DNA from 3 places in the Streptomyces sp. NPDC048295 genome. Region 2 is predicted to be linked to each of the others. Evidence: riboswitches for the same ligand, from Rfam matches in the RefSeq annotation. Region 2 holds a riboswitch; each other region holds the start of a gene.
What was found. A riboswitch is a leader RNA that binds a small molecule or an ion and turns the genes downstream of it on or off. The one in region 2 is predicted to bind cyclic di-AMP.
Positions count from the first base shown of each region.

Region 1 (6,049 bases), on a different contig from region 2:
CGTCCTCGGTCTCGCCGGAGCGGTGGGACATCATGCACTTGAAGCCGTTGCGCTGGGCCAGCTCGACGGCGTCCAGGGTCTCGGTCAGCGAACCGATCTGGTTGACCTTGACGAGCAGGGCGTTGGCGGAGCCCTCCTCGATGCCGCGGGCCAGGCGCTCCGGGTTGGTGACGAAGAGGTCGTCGCCGACGATCTGCACCTTGGCACCGAGCTTGTCGGTGATGACCTTCCAGCCGGCCCAGTCGTCCTCGTACAGCGGGTCCTCGATGGAGACCAGCGGGTACGCGGAGACGAGCTCCTCGTAGTACTCGGTCATCTCGGCGGCCGAGCGGGCCTTGCCCTCGAACTCGTACTTGCCGTCCTTGTAGAACTCGGACGCGGCGACGTCGAGCGCGAGCGCGATGTCCTTGCCCGGGGCGTAGCCGGCCTCCTTGATGGCCTCGATGATGAGGTCGAGGGCGGCGCGGTTCGACTCCAGGTTCGGCGCGAAGCCGCCCTCGTCGCCGAGACCGGTCGACAGGCCCTTGGTCTTCAGGACCTTCTTCAGGGTGTGGTAGACCTCGGCACCCCAGCGCAGCGCCTCGGAGAAGGACTCGGCGCCGATCGGCGCGATCATGAACTCCTGGATGTCCACGTTGGAGTCGGCGTGCGAACCGCCGTTGAGGATGTTCATCATCGGAACGGGCAGCAGGTGCGCGTTCGGGCCACCGAGGTAGCGGAACAGCGGCAGGTCCGAGGCCTCGGAGGCGGCGTGGGCGACGGCCAGCGAGACGCCGAGGATGGCGTTGGCGCCGAGCGAGCCCTTGTTCTCGGTGGCGTCCAGGTCGAACATCGCCTGGTCGATCAGGCGCTGCTCGGTGGCGTCGTAGCCGACGAGCTCCGGGCCGATCTGCTCGATCACGGCGAGGACGGCCTTCTCGACGCCCTTGCCCTGGTAGCGGTTGGGGTCACCGTCACGGAGCTCGATGGCCTCGAACGCCCCTGTGGAGGCGCCGGACGGAACGGCAGCACGGCCCGTGCTGCCGTCGTCGAGGCCGACCTCGACCTCGACCGTGGGGTTTCCGCGGGAGTCGAGGATTTCCCGGGCTACGACGACGTCGATGGACGGCACGAGGCATCTCCTTCTGGGATATGACGCTGTTTGTGCAGGGTCGCTTTGGCCTTGCGCCAAGAGCCTAACCGGCCCGGCCCGCTCAGCCCGACGACCGCCCGACCCCTGGGACGAAAAAGGACCCGAGGGCACACATTGTCGGACAAACAGTCAGAAATTTACTGGCCGGTAACTACAACAGTTGAACGGTCCGGCGCTCCCCCGAGCGCGGACGGCAGAACCCCGGCCCGGCGCGTACGGGGGAACGCGCGCCGGGCCGGGGTGCTCGGGGAGGAGCGAGCCGCGACTACTTCGTCAGGTGCAGCTGCTGACCCGGGTAGATCAGGTCGGCGTTCTTGACGATGTCCTTGTTCAGCTCGAACAGCTTCTGCCAGCCGCCCTCGACCTTGTGGTCGGCGGCGATCTTGCTCAGCGAGTCGCCGGAGACGACCTTGTACTCGCCGTCGCCCTTCTTGACCTTCTCGCCGGTCGGGGTGGTGACGGTCTTCTTCGACTCGGCCTGCGGGGCGGCGGAGCGCTCCGAGCGGGAGGCGGCGGGGGCCTCGGTGCGCTCGCTCTGCTTCGGCTGGGCCTGCTGCTTCGGGGCGGCCGGGGCGCTCTGCTGCTCGGAGGCGCCGGAGCTCGCGGTGGAGTTGGAGGAGGAGCCGGTGTTGACACCCGGGTCGACACCGTCGTTGGTCAGGTTGCCGGCGCCGGCACAGCCCCAGGCACCCGGGCCCTGCATGTCGAGGAGCCGCTCGGCGGTGGCGATCTGCTGGGCCTTGGTGGCCAGGTCGGCGCGGGGGGCGTACTGCGTACCGCCGGCGGCGGCCCAGCTGGACTGCGAGAACTGCAGACCGCCGTAGTAGCCGTTGCCGGTGTTGATGGACCAGTTGCCACCGGACTCGCACTGGGCGACGGCGTCCCAGGTGGCGACGGAGGCGGCGGAGGCGCCGGTCGCACCCATCAGGGGCACGGCGACAGCGGCACCGGCGACACCGGCGAGCGTGGCGATACGGACGGCCTTGGACGGGCGGCGGTGCTTGCCCTTGCTGGAAAGCAGCATGGAACTTCTCCTCACCGACGCCTACGAGGTGAGCTGTCGGGTTCGGGCCAAGTGAGTTGCCCGGTCGCACGTCCTAGCACGCGACTTCACCCCAAGCCGGTCCTGATGCGTCTTTCGACGATCGGGCCCGGCGCTTACCTGGGTCCCCCGCTCCTGCCTACGGCGCTTTACGCGTCTGTTCCCTTCGACCGACGGCAGGATTCGGCGTGACGGTCGACGGGGCCCGCGGTGCGAGCGGTTCCGACCGTAAACATACGCAACCCTCACATTCAAAGATGGACACATCGGACAATCTGCCCGTACTTGCATCTGAAGAACCGTCGTTTCCGCAGGTGGGACGCGATGCGGAAGGGGTCCCTGGGCGCGACACGCCAGTTGACCCAAAGAGACCCATGTCTCACTTACGCATAAGTGGACATAGGTCCCTGAACTGCCCCGATTTTCGAGGTGTTTTTAGTCGATTATCAGACTGCCTTCACTGGTCCTTCACATCGAGATCGAGGCTCTGGCCAGGGAGGATGAGGTCCGGGTCGGAGCCGACGGCGCCCTTGTTGGCCTCGTAGAGCGCGGGCCAGCCACCGGGAACCTTCTGTGCGTCAGCAATCGACCAGAGGTTGTCGCCGGGCCGAACGGTGTACGCGCCGTCAGCCGTCGGTTCGGCCGTGTCGCGCGCGTCACCGCCGCCGCGGGAGGCGTGCCGGCCCGACTCACGGTCGCCGCCGTCCGTGCCGCGGCTCCCCTCGGCGGCCGGCGCGCCGCGGTGCTTGCCGCCCGTGCCACTGGACGAGCCGGGCGCGCCGGACTCGTCACGGGACTCGTCGGGGGACGGGGTGGTCGAGCCGGAGGGCTTCGGGGACGGCGAGGTCTTCCCCGACGGCTTGCCGGACCCCTTCGAGCCCTTCGAGCCCTTCGAGTCCTCCGAGGCACTCCCGGACGGCGTGGCGTCGTCGGACGGGTCCGCCGACGCGCCGTCAGCCGGCTCGGTGCTCGCGGCCGGGTCCTCGGCGGGAACGGAGCCCGGGTCGACCCCCGGCAGCACCCCGTCCACCGCGAGGCCGGAGATGACCGCACAGCTGGGCCAGGCCTTCGGCCCCCGGTCCTTCAGGACCTTCTCGGCCACCTCTATCTGCTGCGCCCGGCTGGCGAGGTCGGCGCGCTCCGCGTACGCCTCACCGCCGTACGCCTTCCAGGTCTGCGGCGAGAACTGCAGGCCGCCGTACAAGCCGTTCCCGTAGTCGGCGCTCCACGCGCCGCCGCTCTCGCACTCGGCCACCCGGTCCCAGGTCGTCGCGTCGGCCGCGTGCGCGCCGGCCGCGCCGAGCAGCGGGATGGCGATGGCCGATCCGGTCACGCCCGCGGCGACGACGATGGCGGGTGCCTGACGGGGGCGACGGTGTCTGCCGTTCGCGGAGCCCATGGGGTTGCCTTCCGTGTGACTGACGTGTGACTGGTGAGTCGAACGGTGAACCTAGCGGGACTCGAACGCGCGTCACAAGTCGATGCAGCGCAGATCACGCCAAAGTCACAGAGTTGACGGTGTGTCACTTTCGGCGCGCGTGGGCCCCGGCGTGAACTCCACCGGGAGCGTGCGAAGTCCACGCATGATGAGCCCGCCACGCCACCGCAAATCGGTAGGTTCCACTGCAAGCCGCAGGTCCGGAAGGCGGGTCAGGAGCGTGGCGAGCGCGGTCCGTCCCTCCAGCCGGGCGAGCGGCGCGCCCAGGCAGTAGTGGATGCCGTGCCCGTATCCGAGGTGCTGATTGTCACGCCGTGCGAGGTCGAGCGTGTCGGGATCCTCGAAGCGTTCCGGGTCGCGGTCGGCCGCGGCGAGCACCACGAGCACGGGGTCCCCGGCCGCGATGTCCTGCCCGCCGAGCGTCAGCGGCTCGGTGGCGAACCGCCAGGTGGCCAGCTCCACCGGACCGTCGTACCGCAGCAGCTCCTCGATCCCGGTCTCCAGCAGCCCGCTCTCCCCCGCGTCCAGGGAGAGCTGGAGCCGTCGGCGCTGCCCGGGGTTGCGCAGCAGGGCGTGGACCCCGTTGCCGATGAGGTTGACCGTGGTCTCGAATCCGGCGAAGAGCAGGATGAAGGCCATGGCCGCGGCCTCGTTCTCGGTGAGGTGCTCGCCGTGGTCGCTGGCCCGGATCAGCCCGGAGATCAGGTCGTCCCCGGGGTTCTCCCGCTTGCGGTGGATGAGTTCGGCGAGGTAGCCGCGCATCTTCTTCACCGACCGGGCCACCCCGCCGCGCGGGCCACCGCCGTGGCGGATCATCATGCCCGCCCAGTCCCGGAAGTCGTCCTGGTCCTCGGGCGGGACACCGAGCAGATCACAGATCGCGTAGATGGGGAGCGGGAAGGCGAAGTCGTGGATGAGGTCCGCCTTCCCCTCCGCGACGAAGCGGTCGATGAGCCGGTCCGTCAGTTCCTGCACGCGGGGCGCGAACTCGGCGACCCGGCGCGGGGTGAACGCCTTGGAGACGAGGCGGCGCAGCCGGGTGTGGTCCGGCGGGTCGATGTTCAGCAGATGCGTCATCAGCTCCGCCTTGCGCTCCCCCGGGATGCCGGTCTTCCCCTTGGCGTGCGCAGGCTCGGCGTGGTGCGCCGGGTTCTTGGAGAGCCGGGAGTCGGCGAGCGCCTGCCGCGCGTCCGCGTACCGGGTCACCAGCCAGGCCTCGACACCGCTGGGCAGCACGGTCCGTTGCACGGGACTGTGCTCGCGCAGCCAGGCGTACGCCGGGTACGGGTCGGTGGCGAACTCCCAGGTGAAGAGTTCGGGTCCGCCGGCGGGGCAGGCGGCGGGCTGATCGGCGGGACGGTCGGCGGGGCTGTGGTTCACCCCCCCGACGTTATCCGCTGCCCCCGGACGCCCTCCGGCGCCCTCGGGCGCTAGGCGTCGCCCTCCGCCGCCCTGATGGCGTCCCGGTAGGCGCGGCCCGCGGCCCGCAGCGCCGCTTCGGGGTCGATGCCGTCCTGCTCGGCGCGTACGGCGAGGGCGAGGAGCTCGTAGCCGATGCCGTCGCCGGTGGGGAGCGGCACGTCGAGCCCCGCGGTACGGACCCGGCCGGCCAGCTTCGCCGCCAGCGCCAGGCCGGGCTGGCCGAGCGGGACTCCGTCGGTGACCGAGTCGCGCTGCTTCTCGATGGCCTTGGTGCGCAGCCAGTGCGCGTGGACGTCCTCCGGGGTCTCGGCGGTCTCGTCGCCGAAGACGTGCGGATGGCGGTGGATCAGCTTCTCGACGAGGGTGGCGGCCACGTCGTCGACGGAGAACGGCTCCTGCTCGTCCTCCTCGGCGATCCTGGCGTGGAAGACGACCTGGAGGAGTACGTCGCCGAGCTCCTCGCGCAGCTCGTCGCGGTCGCCGTCCTCGATCGCCTCGACGAGTTCGTACGCCTCCTCGATGGCGTACTTGGCGAGGCCCTTGTGGGTCTTCTGCGAGGTCCACGGGCATTCGATCCTGATCCGGTCCATGACCTGGACCAGGTCGAGGAGCCGGGCGCCCGGCAGGTCGTACGAACCGGGCAGCAGTTCCAGGTCCGGCATCCGCACCCGGCCCGAACCGGCGAGCCGGGCCAGACCGTCGGTCAGCGGCCGGTCGCCCTCGCCGCCCGCGAGGACGACGACGGACCGGCCGCCCGCGCAGGCGTCGACGAGCTCCTGCGCGGTGGGCGCGGAGTGCTCGACGGTGACGCCCGCCTCACTCAGGTACGGCAGCTGCGGGTGGTCCGGCTCGGCGCAGAGCACCCGGTCGGCGGCGTGCAGCGCCTGCCAGGCGGGCCAGGACAGGAGTCCGGGCGCGACACGGTGGCTGGCGGTGAGCAGAACGATACGGCCGGGGTCTTCAGCGTTCACCGTTCGAATCTACCCCGGTCGTTCCCGCCGCCCGTGCCGCGGCC
Region 1 covers NZ_JBEZLL010000015.1:89,164-95,212, forward strand. The annotation lists gene eno (phosphopyruvate hydratase) at 1-1,111, opposite strand, end outside; gene AB0D53_RS22655 (transglycosylase family protein) at 1,398-2,156, opposite strand; cyclic di-AMP (ydaO/yuaA leader) riboswitch at 2,160-2,331, opposite strand; gene AB0D53_RS22660 (transglycosylase family protein) at 2,632-3,573, opposite strand; gene AB0D53_RS22665 (cytochrome P450) at 3,679-4,992, opposite strand; gene AB0D53_RS22670 (nucleoside triphosphate pyrophosphohydrolase) at 5,043-6,005, opposite strand.
Region 1: it holds a riboswitch for cyclic di-AMP, as region 2 does, so the genes downstream of both, AB0D53_RS22655 (transglycosylase family protein) here and AB0D53_RS06480 (NlpC/P60 family protein) in region 2, are expected to answer to the same signal.

Region 2 (6,049 bases):
TGGGCATGTGGGTCGTCCTCCGGCCGGTTGGTCGACGGCGGGCCGACCCGATGGCGGGCCGACCCGGATCGGAGTCGGGAGCCTATGCCACCCGGGTGGCTCCGGCGAAGGGCATCTGGTCGATCGGCGCGACCCGGACCGGCGCTCCGGGGCGCGGGGCGTGGATCATCTGGCCGTTGCCGATGTAGAGCCCGACATGGCTGATGCCGGAGTAGAAGAACACCAGGTCGCCCGGGGCGAGTTCGGAACGCGGGATGTGCCGGCCGGCGTTGATCTGGGTGTACGTGGTCCGGGGGAGCGAGACCCCGGCGGAGCGCCAGGCGGCCTGGGTGAGCCCGGAGCAGTCGAACGAGGAGGGGCCGGTGGCGCCCCAGACGTACGGCTTGCCGAGCGCCCCGTACGCGAACGCGACGGCTTCGGCGGCGCGGGCGTTCGGCGCCCGGACGGGGCCGCGTGCGGTGGAGCGGTCGGCGCGGCCGGCGGAGCGCGCGCCGTCGGCCGATCCGTGGTCGGAGTTCTCGTAGGCGGTGCGCTCGGGCGGGCTCAGCCGGTCGAGGAGCCGCTGCGCCTCGGCGAGCTTGGTCGTGATCGTCGCCTTGTGCTTCTTCAGCTCGGCCCGGCGGGCGGCCAGCGCGGCCAGCTCTCCCTCGGCCTGGGCGCGCAGCGTGGCGATCTGGGCGACCTGCCGCCGGACCTTGTTGAGCGCGGCGGCCTGGCGGTCGCCGATCCGGTCCACGTACGAGGCCCGCTCCAGGTACTGGTCCGGGTCGGAGGAGAGCGCCAGTTGCACGGACGTGTCGAGGCCGCCGGTGCGGTACTGCGCGGCGGCGAACGAACCCAGTTCGTCGCGCGAGGCGTTGAGGCGCTCGGTCCTGCGGGCGGCCTCGTCGCGCAGCTCGTCGAGGGCGTTCTCGGCGGCGGACGCCTTCTCCTTCGCGCCGTTGTACTGCTCGGTGGCGACCTCCGCGTCGTGGTACAGCCGGTCCACCTCGGTCTTGACCTGGACGGGGGTGCGCTGCGGGTCGGCGTGCGCCGGGCCGGGCATCACGGCGGCGGTGGCGGCCCCGGCGAAGGCCAGGGTCGCCGCGGTGCGGGCAGCAGGGCCGGTGTACGGGCGCTGCTTGGGTTTTCGATGCGCTGCCACGAGGGCGTGCGTCCTTCCTGACGACTGCCCGCCGGGGGATGCCGACGGGCCCGCCACAACTCTCGGCGGGGCGACCGGTGCACTGTCCGCGTACGGAGCGGCGGTGGAGCCGGCCACCTGCTCAGCGACGCTAAACCCGGGGCACGGGCAGGAGTCGTAATGACGCTTATTGTCTTGATTTGGCGTGGCAATGTCGTCGAGTGATCGGAAAAATTGCACCAGAGTAAGGCAATTGGTACAGACGCGAGTGAAGTGGTCAGGAAGGTATACCTGCCTGCCGAGTGGTGATATGGCCGGAGCTAGGCTGCGGCCTCATGGACGTACTCATTCATGTCTTCGTCGCCCTGCACATCATCGGCATCGCCTCCCTGCTGGGCGGTTTCCTGACCCAGATGAAGGCGATGGGCGCGGGCACGGCCCGGTTCGTCCCGGCGATGCTGCACGGCGCGCTGACCATGCTGGTCACCGGCGTCGCACTGGTCGGGCTGAACGAGGCCGACGGCAACCACGTGAACAACATCAAGATCGGCGTCAAGCTGCTGGTCCTGGTCGTCGTCCTCGCGCTCGTCTACATCAAGCGGGACGAGGAGACGGTCGACAAGGGCGCCTTCGCGGCGGTGGGCGGACTGACGATGCTCAACATCTTCATCGCCACGCTCTGGACCTGATCCCGCCCGCGCCGCACCGCCCCGGCACCGGGGCGGTACGGCGCGTGGAGGCCCGCTACGCGGGCCGCACGCTGCCGTAGATCGGCATGTAGTAGATCGACTCCTCGCGCACGTTCGCCCCGGGCTTCGGTGCGTGGATCATCATCCCGTCGCCCTTGTAGATGCCGACGTGGCTGATGTCGTCGTAGAAGAACACCAGATCCCCCGGCCGCAGGTCCGCGGTGGCGACCCGGGTGCCGATCTTGACCTGGTCCCACGTGGTGCGCGGGATGTCGACCCCCGCCGCCTTCCACGCGGCCCGGGTGAGGCCGGAGCAGTCGTACGACGCCGGGCCCGTCGCGCCCCAGACGTACGGCTTGCCGATCTGGGCCCTGGCGAAGGCGAGCACCTTCTCCGCCTTGGTCGTGGCGCCGCTGTCCGAGCCGGTGCCCGTCCCCGTACCGCCGCCCGACTCCTTCGCGGCCTCGTCGGCCTTGCGGTCGGCCTCGGCCTTCGCGGCGGCCTGCTGCTTCGCCAGCTCCTGCGCCTTGCGCCTGGCCTCGGCCTCCTTCTTCCGCTCGATCGCCGCGAGCCGCGCCTTCTCCTCGGCGGTCAGCTTCGACAGCAGCGTGCGCGCCTCGCCCAGCTTCGTCTGCACGTCCTGCTTGCTGGTGCGCAGCGTGCTCTGCGTCGTCGTCAGCGTCTCCAGGCTCCGCACCGCTTCGGCGCGCTTCTTCGACGCCTTGGCCTGCTGCGTACGGAAGTCCGTGATCGCCTGCTGCTGCCGGCTGGTCATCCGGTCCATCAGCTGGCTCTGGTCGAAGTACGACTGCGGGTCGTCGGCCAGGAAGAACGTGGCGCTCGGTGTGATGGAACCGCTGCGGTACTGCGCGGCCGCGTAGGCGCCGAGCGTCCTGCGCGCCTCGTTGAGCTTGTCGGCGCGCTCGGCGACGTCGTCCAGCAGGGCGTCGACCTTGGCGCGCTGGGCGGCGGAGGCTTCCTTCGCCTGGTTGTACTGCTGGGTCGCGGTCCCCGCCTGCCGGTAGAGGTCGTCGACCTTCTTCTGTACGTCCTCGACGCCGGGCTTCGGATCGGGTGCGGCCATGGCGCTCTGCGTGGAGAGCAGGGTCACGGACGCCAGCGCCGCGGTGGTGAGACCGACGGCCGGTGCGGTGGTGCGCACCCGGGTGCGCGGCTTGCGATGGGATGCCAAGGCCGGCATCTCCTTCCGTGGACCGCCTACCGGGTTAGCTGTCGGGTTCGGGCGGAACGGAAGGCTGCCCTACGGTCCGAGTGGGGGATAAGGACCGATTCACCCCGGTACTGCTCATGGGTCCCCGGTTCCGAACTCCCCTGAGGGCGGCCGGATTCGGCGGAGGCGCCCGCTCGGCGTGGTTCGCCTCAAGGGGGTACGGGCCGCCCGGTCGAGCACGCTAGCCAACCCATGGTGCTGCTGTGAAGGTTGATGTTCGATATGCCCGATACATTTTCGTGACCTTGCCGGAATGGGGCGGTGGAGGCCCGGAATTCCTCACGGGCTGTGGGTGCGCCCCTCCGCTGGGTGTCCGTCGCGGTGCGCGGTTCGCCATGCGGCCTCCGGGTGTCGGTGGGGCGGCCTAGACTCGACTAGCGATGAGCAGCCTCTTTGACGACAGCTTCCTGGCCGGCCTCCAGCACTCGGAGGAAGAGCCCCCGCCGCCCCCCGAGGACTCCGCACCCGAAGCGGTGCCGGAGGACCTCTTCGCGGGCGTGTTCGACGGGCCCCCGCCGCCCAGGGACGCCTACTACCGCGACGGCGCGCACCGCCCCGTCATCGACGCCGCGGCGCTCCTCGACGGGCTGAACACGGAGCAGCGCGCCGCCGTGGTCCACGCGGGCTCCCCGCTGCTCATCGTCGCCGGGGCCGGCTCGGGCAAGACCCGGGTGCTGACCCACCGGATCGCCCACCTCCTCGCGGAGCGCGGGGTGCACCCCGGCCAGATCCTGGCGATCACCTTCACCAACAAGGCCGCGGGCGAGATGAAGGAGCGCGTCGAGCAGCTCGTCGGACCGCGCGCCAACGCGATGTGGGTCATGACCTTCCACAGCGCGTGCGTACGCATCCTGCGCCGCGAGTCGAAGCGGCTCGGTTTCACCTCGTCGTTCTCGATCTACGACGCCGCCGACTCCAAGCGGCTGATGGCCCTGGTCTGCCGCGATCTCGACCTCGACCCGAAGCGCTTCCCGCCGAAGTCGTTCACGGCCAAGGTCTCCAACCTGAAGAACGAACTGATCGACGAGGAGACCTTCGCCGGCCAGGCCGCGGACGGCTTCGAGAAGACCCTCGCCCAGGCCTACGCGATGTACCAGTCCCGGCTGCGCGAGGCCAACGCGCTGGACTTCGACGACATCATCATGACGACGGTCCACCTGCTCCAGGCGTTCCCGGACGTCGCCGAGCACTACCGCCGCCGCTTCCGCCACGTCCTGGTCGACGAGTACCAGGACACCAACCACGCCCAGTACACCCTGGTGCGCGAGCTGGTCGGCCCGGCGGGCGAGGGCGACGCCCCGGCGGAGCTGTGCGTCGTGGGTGACGCGGACCAGTCGATCTACGCCTTCCGCGGCGCGACCATCCGCAACATCCTCCAGTTCGAGGAGGACTACCCGAACGCGACGACGATCCTCCTGGAGCAGAACTACCGCTCCACGCAGACGATCCTCTCCGCCGCCAACGCGGTCATCGAGCGCAACGAGAGCCGCCGCCCCAAGAACCTCTGGACGAACGCCGGCACGGGCGCCCGGATCACCGGCTACGTCGCCGACACCGAGCACGACGAGGCGCAGTTCGTCGCCGACGAGATCGACCGGCTGACCGACGCGGGCGACGCCAAGGCCGGCGACGTCGCGATCTTCTACCGTACGAACGCGCAGTCCCGTGTCTTCGAAGAGATCTTCATCCGTGTCGGCCTGCCCTACAAGGTCGTCGGCGGCGTGCGCTTCTACGAGCGCAAGGAGGTCCGGGACATCCTGGCCTACCTGCGCGTCCTCGCCAATCCGGAGGACACCGTCCCGCTGCGCCGCATCCTCAACGTGCCCAAGCGCGGCATCGGCGAGCGCGCCGAGGCGATGATCGACGCGCTGTCCCTGCGCGAGAAGATCACCTTCCCGCAGGCGCTGCGCCGGGTCGACGAGGCGTACGGCATGGCGGCCCGGTCGGCCAACGCCGTCAAGCGGTTCAACACGCTGATGGAGGAGCTGCGCACCGTCGTCGAGTCGGGCGTGGGTCCCGCGGTGGTCCTGGAGGCCGTCCTGGAGCGCACCGGCTACCTCGCCGAGCTCCAGGCGTCCACCGACCCGCAGGACGAGACCCGGATCGAGAACCTTCAGGAACTGGCCGCCGTGGCCCTCGAATTCGAGCAGGAGCGCGGAGCGGCCGAGGAGGAGGGCACCGGCACGGCCGCGGGCACCGGCACGCTCGCCGAGTTCCTGGAGAAGGTCGCGCTCGTCGCCGACTCCGACCAGATCCCCGACGAGGACGAGGACGGCTCCGGTGTCATCACGCTGATGACGCTGCACACCGCGAAGGGCCTCGAATTCCCGGTCGTCTTCCTGACCGGCATGGAGGACGGCGTCTTCCCGCACATGCGGGCGCTGGGACAGGTGAAGGAGCTGGAGGAGGAGCGGCGGCTCGCCTACGTCGGCATCACCCGGGCCCGCGAGCGCCTCTATCTGACCCGGGCCGCGATGCGCAGCGCGTGGGGCCAGCCCTCGTACAACCCGCCGTCGCGGTTCCTGGACGAGATCCCGGACCAGCACCTGGAGTGGAAGCGGACCGGGCCGATGGCGGCCCCGGCCGGACCGACCTCGGGGATCACGTCCTCGCTGTCCTCGTCGCGTTCGCGCTCCGGACCCTCGGGTTTCGCGACCCGGCGGACCTCGGACAAGCCGACGATCACGCTGGCCGTCGGGGACCGGGTCACGCACGACCAGTTCGGGCTCGGCACGGTCACGGCGGTCGAGGGCCTCGGCGACCAGGCGAAGGCCACGGTCGACTTCGGCGACGAGCGCCCGAAGAAGCTGCTGCTGCGGTACGCGCCGGTCGAGAAGCTGTAGCCGGAGCGGGCGGGGGCCGTGGCCCCCGCCCCGCGGGGATCAGGTCGGGTTGAGGCCGTGGCTGCGCAGCCACGGCAGCGGGTTCACTGCCGCTCCGCCACCGGGCCGCACCTCGAAGTGCAGGTGCGGGCCGGTCGAGTTCCCGGTGTCGCCCGAGTACGCG
Region 2 covers NZ_JBEZLL010000003.1:400,824-406,872, forward strand. The annotation lists gene AB0D53_RS06465 (GNAT family N-acetyltransferase) at 1-7, opposite strand, end outside; gene AB0D53_RS06470 (C40 family peptidase) at 83-1,144, opposite strand; gene AB0D53_RS06475 (hypothetical protein) at 1,459-1,812, shown strand; gene AB0D53_RS06480 (NlpC/P60 family protein) at 1,868-3,013, opposite strand; cyclic di-AMP (ydaO/yuaA leader) riboswitch at 3,012-3,176, opposite strand; gene pcrA (DNA helicase PcrA) at 3,424-5,886, shown strand; gene AB0D53_RS06490 (M23 family metallopeptidase) at 5,926-6,049, opposite strand, start outside.

Region 3 (6,049 bases), on a different contig from region 2:
AGGAGTTCGGCCACGTGGTTGTCGTACAGCGCGTAGCTCACCGAGCGGCCGCGCCGCTCGCCGGGCACGAGGGCTCCACCGTCATCGTCGGCCTCAACGGCCTGCGCCTGCTGCGCGACGCCGCCTGGACGCGGGCCGGCAGCGACGGCTGAGGCCCACACCGTGGCGGAGGCGGGGCGCCACGCCATGGGAAACCCGGTGGGGGTATCGTCGGGCCCGCACCGCACGACCCGTACGACCGAGCATTCGAGGCAGCCGTGGATCGCGGACGGACACGCACACCGGGAACGTCCCGGCTGCTCGTGCTGTGTGCCGTCCTGTGCGGACTGTTCCTCATGCACGGCGCGCCGGTGAGCGCCGCGGAGGGCTGTCATGACGCGATGGCCATGAGCGCGGCGACGCCCATGTCCACGACGACTGCCGACGGCCACCTCGCCGTGCGGGGCGAGCACGACGCCGCGCATGTGGCCGCCGCCGTGCCCGCGACGAACGGGGAGTCGTGCGTATTCACCCATGCCCGTGACCGGGTGCTGCCGCTGCTGATGGCATGGGGCCTGGTGCTGCTGGCCGTAGGGGTGCTCGCCGGGCACCGCACGGCCGTACGCGGTCCGGCCCGGCGGGGACCGCCGTTCGCCGGCAGGGATCTGCTGCTCCAGGTGTGCGTCGCGCGGACGTGACAGGAATCCGCCGGTCCACGGCTCTTCGGGCCCGGACCGGCCGGACGGTCCTGTACCTTTCGCGCGCCATGGATGTGGCGCGTCCACCTGGAAAGAACCTGTGATGTCCGCTTCCCTGTCCTTCGCCGCCCGCCGCCGCACGCTCGCGGCCGCCGGCGCCGTGGCCGCCCTCGCTCTGGCACTCGCGGCCTGCGGCTCCTCCGACGGCTCGAAGTCCGACGGCTCGTCCATGCCCGGCATGGACCACGGCTCGGGCAGCGCGTCCGCACCGGCCGAGCCCGGCGGTACGTTCAACGACGCGGACGTGAAGTTCGCGCAGCAGATGATTCCGCACCACCAGCAGGCCATCGAGATGGCGAAGCTGGCCGACGGCCGCGCCGCCGACCCCGAGATCGAGAAGCTGGCCGCCGCGATCGAGAAGGCCCAGGACCCCGAGATCAACACGATGAAGGGCTGGCTGACTTCGTGGGGCAAGCCGCTGCCCTCGGACTCGTCCTCGATGGGTGACATGCCCGGGATGGACCACGGCACGGACGGTTCGGGAATGCCCGGAATGATGTCCGACAAGGACATGAGCGATCTGTCGGCCGCCAAGGGCAAGGACTTCGACAAGAAGTTCGCCCAGCTGATGATCGGCCACCACCGGGGTGCGGTCACCATGGCCGAGGAGGAGCGGAAGAAGGGTGACAACGCCGACGCGAAGAAGCTCGCCGGCGCTGTCATCACCGCTCAGACCGCCGAGATCGAGCAGATGAACAAGATCATCGACAGGCTCTGACCGCAACGCGGGTGCGGGCCTTCGCACGACCGTCCGGATGGAGTCGTGCGAAGCCCCGCACCCCATGGTGCTTCCGTTCGGATCACACCGGGCTCGCGTGTTCCGGAGCAGCGAGCAGGCCGGCCACCTCCTGAGCGGTGGTCTCCCGGAGCTCCTCCCCGACCAGCAGCCACCGGGTGATGCCCAGCGATCGAAGGAAGGGCAGATCGTGACTGGCGATCAGGAGCGCCCCCTCGTACGACTCGAGTGCGCCGGTCAGCTGCCGCACGCTGGCGACGTCGAGGTTGTTGGTCGGCTCGTCCATCATCAGCAGCTGCGGCGCCGGCGCGGCGAGCATCGTCGCCGCGAGGGCGGCACGGAAGCGTTCACCGCCCGAGAGGGTGCCCGCAGGCTGTTCCGCGCGTTTCCCCTGGAAGAGGAAGCGTGCGAGCTGGGCGCGGATGTGGTTGTCGGTGACCCCGGGGGCCATCCGGGCCACGTTCGCCGCAACGCTCAGCTCCTCGTCCAGCACATCGAGCCGCTGCGGGAGGAACCGCGTCGGGACGAAGGTCCTGGCCTCGCCGGACAAGGGGGCCAGCTCACCGGTGAGGGTGCGCAGCAGCGTCGTCTTCCCGGCGCCGTTGCGGCCGACGAGTGCGATCCGCTCGGCCCCCCGCACCTGGAGGCTGCCCTCACGGAGCCTCCCGAACCGCGGGCGCAGCTCGTGCAGGCTCAGCACGGTGCGCCCGGCCGGCACCGCCGTGCGGGGAAGGTCCACACGGATCTCGGCATCGTCACGGATGGCCTCCGCGGCCTCCTCGCGGCGCTCGCGCGCCTGGCCGAGCCGTTCCTCGTGGACGCCGCGAAGCTTGCCCGCCGACTCCTGCGCGGACCGCTTGCGGCGGCCGGCCAGGATCTTCGGGAGGCTGCCTTCGGCCTCGGTCCTCCTCCCGTTCCTCTGGCGACGGGCCAGCTTCACCCGGGTCTCCTCCAGTTCGCGTTTCTGGCGGCGAAGATCGGCCTCCGCGGCCCGCAACGTCCTCCCGGCGGCCTCCTGTTCGGTGGCCACGGCTTCCTGGTACGCGGACCAGCCACCGCCGTACCAGTTCACGGATCCGGCGCGCAGCTCGGCGATGCGGTCCACGCGCTCCAGCAGTTCGCGGTCGTGGCTGACCACGACCAGCACGCCCGAGCGCCAGGAGTCGACGGCCTCGTAGAGTCTCCGGCGGGCGAACACGTCGAGGTTGTTGGTGGGCTCGTCAAGGAGCAGTACGTCGGGACGGTCCAGCAGCAGTGCGGCCAGGCGTAGCAGCACGGTCTCGCCACCGGACAACTGGCCTACTGTGCGGTCCAGTTCGATGTCTCCGAGCCCGAGTTGGCCCAGGGTCGCCAGGGCCCGTTCCTCGACGTCCCAGTCGTCGCCGACCGTCTCGAAGTGCTTCTCGTCGACGTCCCCGGACTCGATGGCGCGCAGCGCCTCGCGCCGCTCGGCGATGCCCAGGGCCCGGTCCACCCGCAGTGTGGTGTCGAGGGTGATGTTCTGCGGAAGGTGGGCGAGGCTGCCGTTGACGGTCACCGACCCCTGGGAGGGGCGGAGCTGACCGGCGAGCAGGTGCAGCAGTGTGGACTTTCCCGCGCCGTTGGTACCGACGAGGCCGACGCGGCCCCGGCCGATGGCGAGCGAGAGTCCGTCGAGGACGGTCGTGCCGTCCGGCCGGCGGAAGGACAGGGCCGAGCAGGTGAGGGAAGCGCCGGGGGTGGTGGGTGTCGCCATGGTGTTCCTCGCATTCGCAAGCGCGGTGAGTGGGGGCTTCGTATGCGAGCACCACGCGGCGACCGGGCAGCGGAGGGGGGTACGGCGGTCCCGAAGATCGAGGGACGGCTCATGCACCGAGGTCGCATCCACGCGGGGTCACGGGCAGTGCGGAGCACTGCTACGGCGTGACAGACGTACGGGCGGTGCCGTACGGCGTGATGTTCGCGAACCTCAGATGCGCAACGTCCACCTCTATCGGAGACAACAGGACATCAGAACCATAACGGTGGGGAGGGAGGGATGGCAATGCCTCCGGGCGTCGGGCGGGGCCGGCTGTGCGAGCCCTCCGTCGCGGTATGTCCGTCCCATTGTGGGTGGTTCAGGCGAATTGCCCCTTTGGAGTGCCGGGTGAATTGCACCTTTTGTGAATTCGTGGCGCGAGTCACTTCCCATTCCCTCGAAGTCGCGTCACATGATGCGGACCCCTTCCCGTGCAAGGGGGGAGGCGCGCTCGATGTGAGCTGGATTACCACAATTCCAATGTCTTGATCTTGTAAGTGAATTGCGTGCGGAAATCAGGGTCTTGTCCCTTTCGGTTCCTCTCGCCTACGGTCACCGTCAATCCGGACGGAACGCCGAATCCTGCCGCCGCCCGGACATCCGACCCACTCGTGTACGGCAGGAGCGGGGGACCCAGATAAGCCGCCGGCCCGGTATCCGGAACGGCTCGGGTGAAGCCGCGCTCAGCGCGGCCAGGCATCTCCAGCCTGAACCCGACAGCTCACCTCGCAGGCGACGGAGAGGAATCCAGCATGTCCGCAACGCGTACGTACCGTCGTCTCAGGTCCACCTCGCTGACCCGGGGCTTCATCGCCGCGGGTACGGGTGCGGCCGCCCTCCTGCTGCCGTTGACCGGCGCCGCCACGGCCTCGGCTGCGCCAGTACAGTCCGTCAGCGCCGCGGCGCCCGCAGCGCAGCCCGCGGCGTACACCAACAATCTGGACGGCTGGATCAAGGAGTCGCTGGCCGTCATGGCTGAGCACGGCATCCCCGGCAGCTACAACGGCATCCACCGCAATGTGATGCGCGAGTCCTCCGGCAACCCCCGGGCCATCAACAACTGGGACTCGAACGCCGCAGCAGGAACACCGTCAAAGGGTCTCCTCCAGATCATCGACCCGACCTTCCGGGCCTACCACGTGCCCGGCACGGCGATGGACGCCTACGATCCCGTCGCCAACATCACCGCGGCGTGCAACTACGCGGCCGACAGGTACGGCTCCATCGACAACGTCTTCGGGGCCTACTGAGGTACGGAACCCGGCCGCGGGGGCGTCCGGTCGGCACGGCACAGGATCGTGCCGACGGTGACGCGGGACGGCGCGAGTCGCAGTGACGTGTTCCGCAGCGCGACGGCCGCCGGACGGGACAGCCGCTGACCCGTCCGGCGGCCCGGCGGGCGGACGGGCGGCCGACTGGCTGCGGGGCCGGCGCTCGGCGTCGTAGCGACCGAGCGCCGGCTCGACGATGGGTCCGGCGCGCAGCGCGGCGGCCGGTGTCGCCGCGTCCTCCAGCGCCTGGCAGGGCCCCTGGCAGGAATTCGGGGTCATGTCATGGGCGGCGTCGCCGAGGAGGGCGATCCGGCCCACGGTGCAGCACGGCAGTCGCACGACCATCTCATTGCCGCGCCGGCGTCTCGCGGCATCCGTTCGTCCGCGCGGGATCCTCACTCCGGGGCGCGCTGCGTCGGCCTCGCCGGTCCCGAGCGGGGCATCACGGGAACGGTCGCCGCCGACCCGGCCCGGACCGCCTGCACCACCGCGTCGTGCAGGCGACGGCTGTCCTCCTCCGAGGGGCACGCGACGGGGCTGCCCGACATCGTGAACCAGTCGATCGCACCGGTGTACTGCACGGTGACCTGGGCCGTGTCCTCCGCCCAGGTCGTGTGCACGGTCAGGTCCCCGGACAGGACGCCGACCTCTTCCGTCAGCACGCCACCGTGCCCGGAGAACACACCGCGAGTCGTCCATGACGCCCAAGCCATGACTCCAGGCTGGCATCAACACCGCGGATGCGCGACCCGCGGGCTCGCCACTCCGGCCCCGCGCCCCGCCCGCCCCGTCCGTGCGGGAGGTCGTCCCGCCTTCCGGATGCTGGATACGGGCGAAACTTTCCATCGGCCCGGGCTGCGGTTCCCGCACCCCCCGATCCCCGGACTATGACGCGTTGTTAACGCCAAACCGTCGAATTTGGCCATCGGAACAACGAATTCCGAAGGTGAACGCCTCTTGACCTGCGGAACACGTCGGGATTGCATATCGCGCTGGGAGCGACGAAACCACTCACCACGTCCTCGTCTGGAGGCGATACCGCTCCCGTGCTCAGACACCGCACCTGTTGATCGGAACCGCACGATGACCGACACGCTCAGCGCTCCCCAGGCGCTCGCCCCAGCGACCGGCCCCACTCCCCAGAAGCTCAAGCGTTCCATCGGCGTCGTGGGCGGCACACTGCTCACGCTCTCCTGCGTGACGCCCGCCTCGACCCTCTTCGTGGTCGTACCGGACCTGTTCTCCACCCTCGGCACGTACACCGCCCTCACCATCGCCATCGGCTCGCTGCTCTGCATCGCGGTCGCCTTCTGCTACTCGGAGCTGGGCACGCTCATCCCCAGCGCCGGCGGCGAGTACGCCATGGTGTCGACCATGGCGGGGCGGCTCGCCGGGTGGCTCGTCTTCGTGCTCTCGCTGCTGGTCGTGATGATCGTTCCCCCTGTGATCGCCATGGGAACGGCCGACTACCTCGCACCCATCGTGCACATTCCGGCCCCCGTCGCGGGCGCCGGCGTCATGCTGCTCG
Region 3 covers NZ_JBEZLL010000016.1:156,807-162,855, forward strand. The annotation lists partial or broken gene AB0D53_RS23890 (transcriptional regulator) at 1-71, opposite strand, end outside; gene AB0D53_RS23895 (hypothetical protein) at 351-677, shown strand; gene AB0D53_RS23900 (DUF305 domain-containing protein) at 781-1,455, shown strand; gene AB0D53_RS23905 (ATP-binding cassette domain-containing protein) at 1,538-3,208, opposite strand; cyclic di-AMP (ydaO/yuaA leader) riboswitch at 3,814-3,998, shown strand; gene AB0D53_RS23910 (transglycosylase SLT domain-containing protein) at 4,003-4,500, shown strand; partial or broken gene AB0D53_RS23915 (FAD-dependent monooxygenase) at 4,494-4,872, opposite strand; gene AB0D53_RS23920 (hypothetical protein) at 4,917-5,234, opposite strand; gene AB0D53_RS23925 (APC family permease) at 5,605-6,049, shown strand, end outside.
Region 3: it holds a riboswitch for cyclic di-AMP, as region 2 does, so the genes downstream of both, AB0D53_RS23910 (transglycosylase SLT domain-containing protein) here and AB0D53_RS06480 (NlpC/P60 family protein) in region 2, are expected to answer to the same signal.